2 regions of the Bacillus sp. SSR7 genome follow, and region 1 is predicted to be linked to the other one. Evidence: riboswitches for the same ligand, from Rfam matches in the RefSeq annotation. Region 1 holds a riboswitch; the other holds the start of a gene.
The links. Region 1 has a riboswitch for lysine ahead of AC0NJG_RS24900 (amino acid permease). Riboswitches for the same ligand answer to the same signal wherever they lie in the genome.
Positions count from the first base shown of each region.

Region 2: linked by a shared signal. The riboswitch ahead of AC0NJG_RS14435 (aspartate kinase) and the one ahead of AC0NJG_RS24900 (amino acid permease) in region 1 are both predicted to bind lysine.

Region 1 is NZ_JBVVXV010000019.1:22,301-30,069, forward strand. It holds gene AC0NJG_RS24890 (DUF3626 domain-containing protein) at 1-842, opposite strand, end outside; gene racE (glutamate racemase) at 955-1,785, opposite strand; lysine riboswitch at 1,987-2,168, shown strand; gene AC0NJG_RS24900 (amino acid permease) at 2,316-3,740, shown strand; gene AC0NJG_RS24905 (ABC transporter permease) at 3,801-5,000, shown strand; gene AC0NJG_RS24910 (type 1 glutamine amidotransferase domain-containing protein) at 5,278-5,793, shown strand; gene AC0NJG_RS24915 (hypothetical protein) at 6,084-6,287, shown strand; gene AC0NJG_RS24920 (MDR family MFS transporter) at 6,332-7,594, opposite strand; gene AC0NJG_RS24925 (SgrR family transcriptional regulator) at 7,679-7,769, shown strand, end outside.
Region 2 is NZ_JBVVXV010000006.1:281,399-289,167, forward strand. It holds gene AC0NJG_RS14410 (N-acetylmuramoyl-L-alanine amidase) at 1-19, opposite strand, end outside; gene AC0NJG_RS14415 (NUDIX domain-containing protein) at 189-674, shown strand; gene AC0NJG_RS14420 (YndJ family protein) at 703-2,328, opposite strand; gene AC0NJG_RS14425 (DUF4166 domain-containing protein) at 2,334-2,945, opposite strand; gene AC0NJG_RS14430 (DoxX-like family protein) at 2,949-3,857, opposite strand; lysine riboswitch at 4,050-4,236, shown strand; gene AC0NJG_RS14435 (aspartate kinase) at 4,436-5,665, shown strand; gene AC0NJG_RS14440 (VOC family protein) at 6,018-6,473, shown strand; gene AC0NJG_RS14445 (helix-turn-helix domain-containing protein) at 6,705-7,133, opposite strand; gene asnA (aspartate--ammonia ligase) at 7,270-7,769, opposite strand, start outside.

The DNA of each region.
Region 1 (7,769 bases):
TGCCAATACAAATCAATAGCATACTTCAGGCAAATTTCTTCTAAAGTTCTTCCTACATCCATACCCTTAAATGAAGGATCTACAACAAGAGCTTCCACGTCTTCTTTAAGAGAAATCTCTCCATGAATCTGCGCTTCAATATAATGATTAAGATTACGGGCTGGCTCTTTGCTTACTAAATCTATAAACGGCCTTTCCAGGTTAGCCAGTAAATGATTAACTAATCTTGTTGGAGTCAAATTCCCTTCACCAATTGCAAAATCTCTTACAAATGTCTCTTCCAAAAGAGCAGCTAAAATCATATCAAACTCCTCATAAGTCCCCTTTTCTTTTGGATCTTGATGCGAATCTAAATACGTATATGTAGAGCGATAAGAAACTTTTGGAGATAAGAGAAAGTAACATGATCCAAAACGCGGAGCAGGCCCATCTGGATGTAACATCAAATTTAGCGCTCCATACTTTGGCCGTTGATTATTCGTTACCCCCTCCAATTGATATGCCCCTCCAAATATTCTCTTTTCCCAAAGGTCACGTTCACCACCCGGATAAGCAGACACACTTCCATTAGATAGCAATGTTTCAAACTGACTTTTATATATTCCTTGTTCAAACAACGCTTCAGCAACACTTTTCATACTCGAATCGAGTCTGTCTGGATGAAAGTGTAAAGCGATCCTTGCATGAGATTTTAAGTTAGCGACAGCTTCTTCAAATATTTCATCTGTAATATTACACATGTTAAGTATATGATTAATTGTTGCTTTAGCCTCACGTTTTTCGTTCTCTGCATATTTTGAAATATACTCTAAAGCAAATAATTGAGACCTTGATAATTCCATAATCCAATCTCCCCTTTAATTGAAATGCCCTTAATCCTTTCAATTAAAAGTGCATTTTTTCCTTCTTATGCAACTAACCTAATTTATTGAACAAAAAGTACTTTAATACAGTCTAATTACAGATGCGAGCATTCTTTACGGGTACATCCACACATTCTACAGAAATTTGATACCCTAGCCATCGCTCAGCAATATGTTCAAATGAAGAAACAGAGCCTGTTGTAAAAAATCGATGCTTCGGATTCAGATTATCAGACAAAATTCCTTTGTGCTGTAAAATTGTGCTTAACTCTATCGCTGTTTCTTCTGCAGAACTAATAATCGTTACATCTTCTCCTAGTTCCTTTTTAATATAGGACTCTAAAAGTGGATAATGCGTACAACCAAGAATTAGCGTATCTATATCTTCTTTCGTTAATGGCAGTAAAGCTTGTTTCACTTGCTCGGTTACATATGCTGTATCTTCTAATTGATTTTCTACAACTGTAGCTAAGGTCGGGCACGCATGACTATGCACTTTCAAATATGTATCAAGCTCATGCAATGCTTTTTCGTACATATTAGATTTTATCGTACCTACAGTTCCAATTACTCCGATTTTCCCTTTCTTCGTTACTTTAATTGCCGCTCTTGCTCCCGGATGTATAACGCCAATAACTGGAATAGAAAGTGCTTCTTGCAGCGCAGTCAATGCAGCAGCTGCAGCAGTATTACATGCTACAACTAGAGCTTTTAACGGAAACTGTTTGAGAAAATCAACCATTTCAAATACGAAAGATTGTACCTCTTCTACACTTCTTGGCCCATACGGACAACGCTCATTATCACCAATATAATAAATGCTCTCTTTAGGCAATTGTCTTATAATTTCGCTCGCAACTGTTAATCCCCCAACTCCCGAATCTAATACACCTATTACTGAATGTTTATGACATACAGACATATACTTCATCCCCTTTTCAATCTTCTAGCGCCAATAACATTTATTATATTATGAAAATTCAATATTACATAATAATCCCTCCTTACTTTTAATCACAAACTCTTCTCTATAATCTGATTATTAATATATCCATTGACGTATAAAAATTCATTTGTTACTCTTAAATACGTTAATTTAATATTTAAATCCTCATTCGTATCTCGGTGAGGTAGAGGTTGCAATCATTAAGAGTATCATTTCCGGAGATGTAGTGGCATTGATGAAGGAATGAGAAAGGAATGGTTGCCGAAGTAAGTTGTGTCCACCATGCACACTTGCTGGGTCTGCATTTAATAAGTGCAGAACTGTCACAAACGTTTCGTTTGTGGAGAGCTATCGAGAGGTATGTCGTGGGTTTCTTATAAGATAGAAAGCATGTAGCGGCAAATTACGTGCTTTTTTTGTTTTGTTTGGGACTTCTCTTCCTGACTCAGGAAGACATACATATCTCCTCGCTTGACTTGGTTATACTAACTTTGGAGGTATTTTCTATGCAACAAAAAAAATGGGGCTTTTGGGTACTCACAGCTTTCGTTGTCGGTAACATGGTTGGTGCTGGTATTTTCATGGTGCCAAGTACGTTGGCACAAACAGCAAGCCCTCTCGGTGTCACTTTAGCTTGGTTAACAACAGGGTTTGGTGTTTTAATGCTAGCTCTTGTTTTCGGTAATTTAGCAATTCGTCGTCCTGATTTAACGACAGGACCACAAAGTCATGCATATGCTTTATTCTCAACACCAAAAAAGAAAAAAATGGCTGGTTTCAGTATGGTATGGGGATATTGGGTTGCAAACTGGGCAAGTAACGTTGCCATCATTACATCATTTGCGGGATATTTATCACTCTTCTTCCCAATTATGAAAGATACGCGACTACTATTTTCAATCGGTTCGTTTAACGTAGAAGTCGGAAAACTAATTACATTTACGATTTGTTCCATCTTACTTTGGGGAACTCATATTATATTAACAAACGGTGTAAGCGGAGCTGGAAAGCTAAACTTCTTAGCAACAACAACGAAAGTAACTGGATTCCTTTTATTTATTGTCGTTACATTATTTGCATTCGAAGCTTCTAAGTTTGGACAATGGTATACACCGATGATCGATAAATCAGGTGTATCACACGGTCTTCTTTCACAAGTAAATTTAGCTGCTCTTACAACGCTTTGGGCATTTATCGGAATTGAATCCGCGGTTCTTTTATCAAACCGTGCTGTTTCTCCAAAAACGGTAAAACGCGCAACAGTTGCGGGATTACTTATTACAGTTGCGATTTACTTAGGAATTACAATTTTAACAATGGGTGTACTTCACGTCGATAAATTACAAGCTTCTGAACGTCCATTAGCAGACGCACTAAACGCTGCAATGGGTCATGGCGGCGGGAAACTGATGGCATTACTTGCTCTTACTTCCCTGTTCGGTTCTATCTTAGGCTGGATTTTATTAAGCTCAGAAGTACCGTATCAAGCAGCAAAAGAAGGTTTCTTCCCTTCCTTCTTCACAAAAACAAATAAAAAAGGAAGTCCAATTTACTCATTACGATTAACAAACATTATGTCGCAAGTGTTCTTATTCTCAACATTATCAGGAACCATTGCGGAAGCTTATACATTCGTTATTACCGTATCAACACTGGCCTACCTCATTCCATATCTCGTTTCACCAATCTTCCAGTTAAAACTAGTCGCAACTGGTGAAACGTATAAAAATGAAATGCGGGCAAGAATTACAGATGGTATAGTCGCAGTTATCGCACTTTGTTACGCACTATGGGTTATTAAAACGGGTGCATCCGATATAAAAACGTTCCTTCTCGGAATTGGTTTATTCGTAATCGGCTTTGCCTTCTATCCATTAATGAATCGTGATCAGAAAAAAAATAACGAAAAGAAAAACGGGCAAGTTGCATAACGCAATTTGCTCGTTTTTTCTTTTGTAAAACATATATAATAGAACAAAGAGGTGAAAAACATGTCAATTGAATCACTATGGAGCAGCCGCTTCCAACAACATATTCAAAATATCATTACATACTTTGCACGTATGATTAACGGTTTACTATATAGCTTTATCTTTATTTCATGCGTTGGTGCATACTATTATGCTCAGTTTCTAAAAGCATCTCCTTCTAAAGGAATATCTTTACTACTCATAACGGTCGTTCTTACATTCATTATAACGAGATGCCCGATCCGTACCTTTATTCAAAAACCTGACGCTGTCTATTTGCTTGCCTTAGAAGAGAAATTAACATCTTATTTCAAAAAATCTCTTCTATATAATTATATCATTCAGCTTTTTCCATTATTATTTACGTTCCTTATTCTCGTTCCACTTGCCCTGCAATCATTACAAGTAACTGTACCTTTCTTATGTACAATCTTTATCGTTTTAATGATTACGAAAGCTTGGAACATATACATACATTGGATATGGCGCGATAGTCATGAAAAAAACATATGGTTCATTATTCGCATTACTTGTAACGCACTAATTACTTATATGCTGTTTTACTCAGCAAATGTTCTCATATTGGGCGGATTACTCTTACTACTTGCTTTCCTGCTTCTATATACGAAAAAACAGCCTACAAAACGAATACCGTGGGATTACATAATCGAGCAAGAAGAAAAAATGAACGTTCGTTTTTATCAATTTGCTAGCATCTTCACCGATGTTCCGCAACTAAATAAGCAAGTAAATAAAAGAAAATGGCTTACAACTTGGATTGAACCTTTATTACATAAAAAACGAGCAACTTTCTTCTATTTACATACACTAGCATTTTTACGCGGGAATGATTATTTCGGTATATATATTCGCTTAGGGCTAATTGGTGCCTTTGCCTTATATTTTATACCAAACATATACGTAAAAGGCGCTATCTCATATATCGTCCTATATATGATTTCTATGCAGCTCCGTTCCCTGTGGAAATATTTTTCGGGAAATATTATCGTAGCATTATATCCAATTGATACTGAAAAACGAATGAATCAATTTCTTCACTTAATCTTTATATTACTAAGCATTCAGCTCGTTGTATTTTCGAGTGTTATACTCATTGCTACGGGACAATTTTTACATAGCCTTATCGTTATGATTATCGGGTTACTCTGGATCAAATTTATTATTGTACCAAAAACGAAGCAACGCGTTTCTTCGTTTTAACGAAAAAAATTATCTTAAAAGGCAAGGAGAAAATAAATTCTCTCCTTGCCTTTTTTATTTTTCTTCCTCAAACAAGAATCCCCGACACAACCGATATTTTATGATTTTTACATACAAAAACGATAATACATGTTTACGTCCTAATAAAAAGGGTATGTATTAAATTAACAAGGGAAACGAACTGGGGGGATTAGAAATTTAAAAGGAAACAAACACTACGATGCATTGCTCAAAGAGGATTCTGGAACCGATACTATAATGTAAGGAGCTGACTGCAATGAGTAAAAAAATTGCTATTTTAATAACGGATTATTTCGAGGATACAGAATACACAGAGCCAGTAGAAGCTTTTCATCAAAAGGGATATGAATTAACAACTATTGAAACGGAAAAAGGGAAAACGGTACACGGTAAACAAGGAAAAAGTGAAGTGGTAATTGATAAAAGTATTGATGATGTTTCTCCAGATAACTTTGATGCCCTCTTCATACCGGGTGGATTTTCCCCAGATATACTGCGTGCAGATGCGCGTTTTGTACGCTTTAGTAAAGCATTTATGGATGCGGAAAAACCTGTTTTCGCTATTTGTCATGGACCTCAGCTACTCATCACTGCACAAACACTTGAAGGACGTGATGTGACTGGATATAAATCTATTGAAGTCGATTTAAGAAACGCTGGCGGAAACTTTCACAACAAAGAAGTAGTCGTATGTCAAAATCAATTAGTTACAAGTAGACAACCGGAAGACATCCCGGCGTTTATTGAAGAATCGTTGCGTATATTAGGATAGCTACTTTGGTTAACTAACCTCCTTTTATTTACATGAAAATAATGAATCAGCCCTCACCAACTGGTCGTTTACAAGCAATCTGACCTCCACAAATAGCAGGATAAATAAAAAGAAGGGAATCCAAAAGTTCAGTTTTAATAATCTTTTGGATCCCCCCTTTTCTCGTCCGAAAATTTCCAATCACTTTTCATAGGCAATTCTCATATAGTGAAAATGACTATACAATTCCTATCCATAAGTTAAATCATGATTTTACACATATATAAATACAAAAGATGGGAGCCTTATTTATGAATAACAATCCACCTTCAACGCCCCCAAATCCAACGGAAACGAATAATAATGAAGTGAGCTTACAAACGTTACGCGTCATCGGACTTATTGTACTGATTAGTGGCTACATATTAGTCACTCTTTCTGAAGTGGGAACGTTAAAAAATCTTTTACTACAACCGAGCACCACTCCAAATTTAGCTGAAGTTGATCCGTTTTAAAGGCCATATGAAAAGCGATTTCTAGCATCGCTTTTCATATCGTTTTATCCAATCTGGGACACATTTCTTTCACCCTCATACTTCTCTTTCCCTATCGCTTTCATAAATAATAAAATACTGCTCATACCAACGATAAAGTACAGAGCACTCATCCCCCAAGATGCAAGAAATGAACCTAGCATAACACCTAATGCCCCGTTCATTTTTGCCACTTGAAAGACCATTCCGTTAATCGCCATATATGAACCTCTCGCCTCATTTGGCACCATATCTGCCATAATAGATTGACGTACTGGCACATACATCATCTCACCTACTGTTTGGAAAAGCCCTGCAAATAATAAAATCCATAAGCTATTGCTCGTTCCGAGTATTGTAAATCCAATTGTATAAATGAACAAACCTACATATAAGATTTTCAAATCGTTGAAGCTTTTTAGCATTTTAATAAGCAGAGCTGAACATAACACTACTAAAATTGTATTCTCTGCTGAAATCCAGCTCAGCATGCGAATACCTGTTAAATCAAACGTAACACCATTCCCGAATAAAAAGTGTACCGTTTCAAATTCCTTCTGCAAACGTACTCCTAAATAATTATTAATTTGAAACTCTAATGATAATGTACATATACTCGCTGCACAAAAAATTAAAAACGCTCTATCTTTCATTACAACTTTATAACTATCTGCCATATCTTTTAATATATTTTTCTTCTCTACTGTTTTTCTCGCTACATACACCTCTTCCATATATACAGCCATCACATATAAAGTAATAATTGCAACTACTGTTAATACGATAAACAATTGTAATCTATAGTTTTCAAATAGTAGTCCTCCAAATATCGCTCCAATTGCAATGGATAAATTAATCGCCCAGTAGTTAATGCTGTACATCACTTTTCGATTTTCCGGTGTACTCACATCAATTAACATCGCCTCTGTCGCAGGATTCATAAGTCCAGATCCTAGGCTATTCACTAGCATAAAGATAAATGTTAACCACGGTGAATCTACATAATCCGAATTCGCAACTCCCATACAAGCAATGGAAATGACTTGTATACTTTGACCGATAATCATAACCTTTTTACGCCCAAGCCGGTCTCCAACATATCCACCGTATAGACCAATTACTAATGAAGCTATGACATTAATAAGTAGTAACGCACCAGCAATCGCACTACCTAACTTTATTGAAAAATAAATCGCCATAAATGGAAAAATCATCGTGGATACAGTTCGTGTTAAAAACGAAGTTATAATTCTAATTTTTATATTTCGATGCATACTCCAAAATCCCATTGTTTCCCCCTCCTTATGCTTACTTATTTTACTTTGAAAAAAAGGAAGAAAAAGGTTAGAATATTCTAAAGAGTTTCCCCTTTTATGATAGAAGGAAGTGTATATATGAAAATTATGGACTATTACATTAGACTAAGACTACATGCACAAGATCAACAACATATGCGAAATAGCT
Region 2 (7,769 bases), on a different contig from region 1:
CAATTATTCTATTTTTCATAGAATATATTCCCCTCTCAAGTACGATGTATTTATATAACAGACTAATTATAGTTCTGAAAATTAGTAATAGTCAATCAAAATTGTATAATTTTGTATTATTATTGTATTTTTTGTCATACATAACTATAGTTAAAAACTATAAGATTTTATTAAGAGGAGAGATTCATATGAGCTACAATTGGAAAGATATAGAGCACCGTATGTATACAATGTGTATGATTCAGCAGAATAACAAAGTATTGTTAATACAGCGCCCCAATCATCTTGGCTTCCCTGGTTACATCGCTCCCGGAGGAAAAGTAGATTTTCCAGAAAGTATCGTTCAAGCTGCTAAACGAGAAGTAAAAGAAGAAACTGGATTACTTGTTTCAACTTTAACCTTTAAGGGATTAGATGAATATGTAAATCCGAAAGAAAATGTTCGATATATGGTATTTAACTATTGGACAGATTCATTTGAAGGTGAACTCCTTTCGAATCCTCCTGAAGGCAAATTATTATGGGTACCAATCGATACAGCACTAAATCTTCCTATGCAAGATTGTTTTAAAGAAAGATTTCCATTATTTTTTGAAAAAGGTACGTTTGAAATTCAACGTGTTTGGGACAAAGACTTAGATAAACAAGTCGCTATGACCATTACCCATACGTAAAAAAGCTTGGAATCTCTCCAAGCTTTTCTTACTTCTCCTCTATTTTCTTAATCTCATAATCAATTTCTAAAAACTTAACTCTGAATATCCACATTTCATGGTGAGCTGTTAGCATTTGACCTTTTACCTCTTTAATAATAAACGTCTCAGCTAACGGTAAACGGATTGTAAAAAAACGAGTATGTAAATAGATTCCCTCATCTCCCTTACCATTTCCTCTCAGCTTACTAGTAATAATTAAATCGTCGTGATCATTGCGTAATTTTAAAATCCCCGTCATATTCGAATATGGTAGAGGTAATGCGATATTCATATATGTCTCATTCTTATACGTATGTTTGGAGTAAAGAGCTACAAAAATAGATGCTCCTGCTTCATTTTTTCTTAACCAAGCTCTTACATTCTCCCTTCCATCCTTCTCATCCATTACCCCTATGATAGAGCCGTGCATTGTTTCCCACTTGCCGCCCATTCCTAAATGTATTTGTTCTACACGCTTACTCATTTTCTCATAACAAAATGCAAACAGGCGGAACGAACGAGTCCATTTAATATGCGATTGTAACTCATACTCTTTTGTATTTTCATAAAACCGAATAATGCTTAAAGGTATCTTTGTCACGTCAAATGCTTCACTATGAAAATCATTCATTTTATCAACTAAACCGTTGTATTCCTTACTATCTATTACATTTCTGTTATGTAAAAATGCTTCACCAACTGTCGCCTTTCCTCTTAATCTGCTCATTGGTTTCCCGTAATATTTATAGTTCGGAACACTCTTTTCAATCATCCAGCCGACAAATGCCGGTAACGCTACTCCAATTCCATTCACAACACCGTGAATCCAAACCATTTGGGCAATTGTAATCGTCATTACATGTTTCAAATTCCCATACGAATATATAAGTGAAAACATAATTGTTACCATGAGTGTACTAGACGATATGATCAGGAGAATCTTTGCGCTGATAGCATTAAATTTCGTGCGCCAAACATAAATCCCATAACCATAAATAGCACATAAATATAGGAACACTGCAAAAAATTCAAATATCCTTGAGTATGTAATTCCAATCGCAACTGTCATCGGTGAAATGACTATAATAAACATAATTGCATCATATACTTTACTGCTCTTTTCTTTCTTCCGCCCTATTAAACCAGCTGATAATGGCAATAGAAACGCCGAATAATGAAAGTGTGCAGCTGTGAGTAGAACAATGTCAGAAGTAAACTGCATAATCGAAATCTTTGCTACTGAGGCAAAAAACCAGAAACCACCTAAAAACAAATAAATAAACGCACTATCGATTGCCGTTTCTTCTAACGGTTTCCATCCTCTTTCTAGTAATCTACTCACTCCAAATAACGCGACAATTCCTGTATATACAAACCAAAATAGCGCAAAGAAATAGTGACTTGTTACGAAAGCTAGCATTGCACTAATTGCTGCGATTGGATATAAAAACGATACAAATTTATAAAAGAATACATATGATCCATTTCTTGTTTTCTTATCAATGATGCTAAATGACATCGGTATAAATAACAACATAGATAATAAAATAATTGCTTCCACTGGGTTTATATTTGACCAATCACATATTAGAAAAACAATATAACAAACAAGTCCAACTATTATATTTTTCATATTATTTATTTCCTCTCCACAAATGTTCCCTTATATGAAAATAATGAACCAATTAATGGATTGCGTACTTGTACATGAATTCGAAAGCATTGTAGTGTTTCATCATAACTTTCTACAATGTTGGCCTCTCCGTATAAGAATCTAGGTAACGGAACTTTCCTTCCAAACATGTAAAACCATTGTTTCTTTGAGGAAATATGCATTGCCCCCACCTCATCAATATGAAAATTCAATGTAGAAACAAGTATGTGTGGTTCACCAAAACAATCTACAATTTCATTATTCCCTTCATCCAACTGCATAACGGCGTTAAAATATCTTTTCTTATTATGAAAATAAAAAGTACGATTCCACCGCACAAGTTCATGTCCATGTTCATCACGCTCAGCGGTATTATGTATTGTAAATGGCACTCCCTTACCTCTCTCAGAGAAAAACATTCGAAACTTCGATGCAATTTTTAATATGAATTTTACGAAAAAAGAACCACCGTAAATTTCATCCATCTTTCCTTCTCCAATAAAGCTATTTTCTTCTGTAATCTCATAACGTTTCTGTAATTTCGGATGAAGTTTTTTATAAGAATCCCCTAATAGTCTTTCATACATATTAGCCATACATTATCCCTTTCTCTTCCTCTTGCAATTTTTTACACTTGGCAAATTCGTACTATTTATATAACCGACAATCGATAATCCAATTAGAAGTAGATTTAACGTAATTGGATTAAACGGCTCTGTAAAGCTTGCGACATTCGTAAATCCTGCCGCTATCGTTAAGGCTATTAACATAAAAATATGTACGACAAATACTTTTCGTTTTGGAAATGGCAACAGCCATAGGACACCAAAAGTAATTTCTAGTAATCCAATTATTTTAAGTACAAAAATACTATGTTCAGTTGAACCAATCATCACATATAACATTTTTACTTCTTCTGAATGAGTAAACACTAGTTTCGGTACTATTCCTTGATACATCCATACGAAAGCAAATAAAAAACATACGAACCAATATGTCATTGTTCTTCTAATGAGCAATCTAGGATGAAGTCCCTTTTCTAACCATAATTTTAAAGCATCAAAACTCCAAGCTGTCGCCCAGCCTAATAATGGCCGAAACATATAGAAATCTATTACATTCCCTATACGACCAAACCTCGTATCATAATCATATTGTGTCTCAAAATGAATGTGTTCTTTACACGGTGTATACTTCCAATAACCACGCCCTATTTGAATAAGTGATAATTGATTGTCTGTCCAAAATTTTAAAGAAGAAATCCGTTCACCTGTTTCTTTTCTTATTTCACCTATCGATTCCCCTTCACCAGCTATTTCAAGTCCAAATCCGATTTTTGTTTTATATAAAAACTTCTGCGGTTCTCCTTCTTTTTTCTCTAAATACGAAATTTCAGTAAAGCGAGCATCCCATTCTGTATGTATATGTGGTTCTTGCGTGTATTCCCATAATTTTTCCATTGTTGTATTCATTTCTGCCGAAACATAAATAGGCTTTTTCCCCTTCATTCTTCCACCTCCTATGCGCTATAAGTTTAATGTACATGCAATAAATTTATTTTGCTACATTTTTCACAAACTTCCTTTCATAAAAGAAAGAATTTTTAAAATTTATACAAAACACTTGATTCCCCAAAAAATTTAAATTATTATAAAACAAATGTTACCAACAACTTCATAAATCAAACACTCTCGCCTAAAACGTGAGATAGAGGTTGCGATACTTATGAGTATTCTAATGGAGACACAGAGATGTCTATGAAATTAGATGAAAGGAAGTATTGCCGAAATCGATATATTTCTCTGTATGTATCGATTGGGGCTGTTTTCGAATAGAAACAGAACTGTCATATGTACAGACGTGTACGTATGAAGAGCTATCTACAAAAAAGAGATATCATTTTTATGGTATTCCTTTTTTGGCGGTTTTTTTATTAGCTCCGTTTTCTGTTTCCCTTTTCCTGTAACAGCACCATCCTCACTTATTTGAGATGGTGTTTTTTGTTTTTCTCTGGTAACTACAGGAATATTGGGATTTATATATGTCCTAATCTATTCTTAAAAATGGATGAAAGAAGGAATTCGCAATGGAAACGATTGTACAAAAATTTGGTGGCACTTCTGTCGGAAGTGTTGAGCGTATTCAACATGTAGCAAATTTAATTATTGAAGAATATGAACGAGGACATAGTATCGTCTCTGTCGTTTCAGCAATGGGAAAAAGTACAGATGAACTTGTAGTACTTGCTAACGCAATTACAGAAAATCCAAGTAAACGCGAAATGGATATGCTTCTATCGACAGGAGAGCAAGTAACTATTTCATTATTAACGATGGCACTACAAGCAAAAGGGTATAACGCGATTTCATTAACAGGATGGCAAGCTGGTATTACGACAGAATCTGTACATAGTAGTGCACGGATTACTGAAATTAATACAGATCGAATTCAGTCTTATCTTACTAAAGGCACGATTGTTATTGTAGCTGGTTTCCAAGGAGTCAGTGAAGATTTTGAAATTACAACGCTTGGACGAGGCGGTTCTGATACAACTGCTGTCGCATTAGCTGCTGCACTAAACGCAAAAAAATGTGATATTTACACAGATGTGACTGGCGTATACACGACGGATCCACGAGTTGTAAAAGATGCTTATAAATTAGATAAAATTTCTTATGACGAAATGTTAGAACTTGCAAACCTCGGTGCTGGTGTATTACACCCGCGTGCTGTTGAGTTTGCTAAAAATCATAATGTCATTTTAGAAGTTCGCTCAAGTATGGAACAAGAAAACGGAACAATTGTAAAAGGAGAATGTAACATGGAACAACAATCAATCGTTAAAGGTATTGCATTTGAAGATAATATTACACGCATCACAGTGAAAGGATTAGAACAAGGTTCACTTTCAACTGTTTTCTCTACATTAGCAGCGGCACATATTAATGTAGATATCATCATTCAAAGTATTACAAATGAAGGAACTGTTCATCTCTCCTTCTCCATCCATTCTAATGATTTAAGAGAAACATTAGAAGTATTGGAACAAAATCAAGAGGCACTTCACTATGAATCAGTAGAATATGAAAATCATTTAGCAAAAGTATCAATTGTAGGATCTGGTATGGTCTCTAATCCAGGTGTTGCTGCGAATATGTTCACTACTTTAAAAGAAGAAAATATTCATATTAAAATGGTAAGTACATCAGAAATTAAAGTGTCTGTCGTTATTGACCGCCTTCATTTAGTGACAGGTGTTGAGGCGCTGCATCAATCATTTATGGCGAAAATCGAGCCTTTAGTACAAATGAGTTAATTTCCAGCGGTACTACTTAAAACAAATTATATGAATCTATTTCCTTCCTATTAAAAATAGAAAGCTGTTTGCATTATATAGAGTGACAAAAAATTTATGTGTCATTAAAAAAATACAATTAATTCTATACAACAATCGGATCATTTAATGTAGTACAGGATAGAAATATTTTTGCAAGGAAGTCTCGGTATTGTTTGTTAACAAGATACTATATGACATACTTAAAAACACCTTGTCATATTTTCCTAAACTGTGACAAGGTGTTTTTGTTTGAAAGGAATTTGTAATTTTTAATAGTATAATTAGGAAGATGATTAGATAATACACTTTTACATATAAGGAGATAAAGACAATGTCAAAAAATAAATTACTCAGAATGGACAATGTTAGCATCGTTGTAGAATCCCTTGATAATGCAATCTCTTTCTTCGAGGAGATTGGGTTAAAACTCGAAGGGCGCGCCACTGTAGAGGGTGAATGGGCTGGTCGCGTAACCGGACTCGGTTCGCAGTGCGTAGAGATTGCTATGATGGTGACTCCAGATGGTCATAGCCGAATTGAACTTTCGCGATTTCTTACCCCGCCCGCTATAGGAGATCACCGGACAGCTCCTGTCAATGCCCTCGGTTATTTGCGCGTCATGTTCACCGTTGAAGACATTGATGAAATGGTATCTAGGCTTACTACTAAGCATGGTGCTCAACTCGTTGGTGAAGTAGTTCAATACGAGAACTCTTACCGTCTCTGCTACATTCGTGGAACCGAAGGGATTTTAATCGGTTTAGCGGAAGAACTCGGTAACAAGTAATTAATGTATTATAAATGAAACTACTATATTTTTAACCACGTCCTCACTCCAGAACGTGGTTATGCTTGTTTGAGTTTTTAAAAATATATTTTCATTTTACACATAGATTTCAAGACTCTATCCAAACAGTTCTTTAACATATCACTAACATCCAAAAATCATTATGAAATAATTTAATTATTCGCTTTACCTTTTCCTAGGAAATATCACTGACTCTTCTCATTTTATATTTTATCGCTCTTTTCTATGAAAAAACGATCTATATTCATTCAAAATAACTTTCTTCACATCTGAGTAAAATACCATCATGAATAATGCAACGCCTAATACAATCACCTGTATTTTTTCATATTCAACGAAAGCACTCATAATTAACAAACCAAATCCAATATAAAAACCAAATTCGTTCTCTTTCTCAAAATCCTCATCTTCTTCATCAATATGTATTTTTTCTTCAATGTTTTGATTCCTTTTTATTAACTCATCGAGCGTAACATTGTACATTTCACTTAGTAAAATTAAATTATCAATATCCGGATAACTTTTATCATTTTCCCATTCATATACCGCCTGCCTCGTCACGCCAATCTTTTTAGCAACATCCTCTTGTGAAAATCCCTTTGACTCTCGTAGTTTTTTTAACTGCTCTCCTAAGCTCATAACGTCCCCTCCTTTAACAAATTATGACATAATGGGAGATGAAAAAGAAAGAAACTATTGGTAAAATCTGCTGTAAACCACTCGTTTACACAATAAAAAAGAGAGAATAACTCTTTGAGTTATTCTCTCTCTTCTATTAAAACAGATGAATGTTTTCTTTCTTGCAAGCTTCACGTAAATCATCAGGCCATACAGAAGATTGAACTTCACCGATATGTGCTTTTCGTAAGAAGTACATGCACATTCTTGATTGTCCGATACCACCGCCAATTGTTAATGGGAGTACGTCTTCTAAAATACCTTTATGGAAATCGTACTCACGTTTGAAGTCTTCACCTGTTTTCGTTAACTGCTCATCAAGTGATTTACTATCAACACGAATTCCCATTGATGATAATTCAAATGAAGATTGTAGTACTGGGTGCCAGAATAAGATGTCACCGTTTAATTTCCAATCATCATAATCAGCTGCGCGTCCATCATGCTTTTCACCTGAACGAAGTGCATCACCAATTCCAATAATGAAGACTGCACCGTGCTCTTTCGCAATTGCATGTTCACGATCTTTCTGTGTTAATTCTGGATATTTATCTTCTAGTTCTTGGGAAGTGATGAAAACAATTTCTTCTGGTAAAT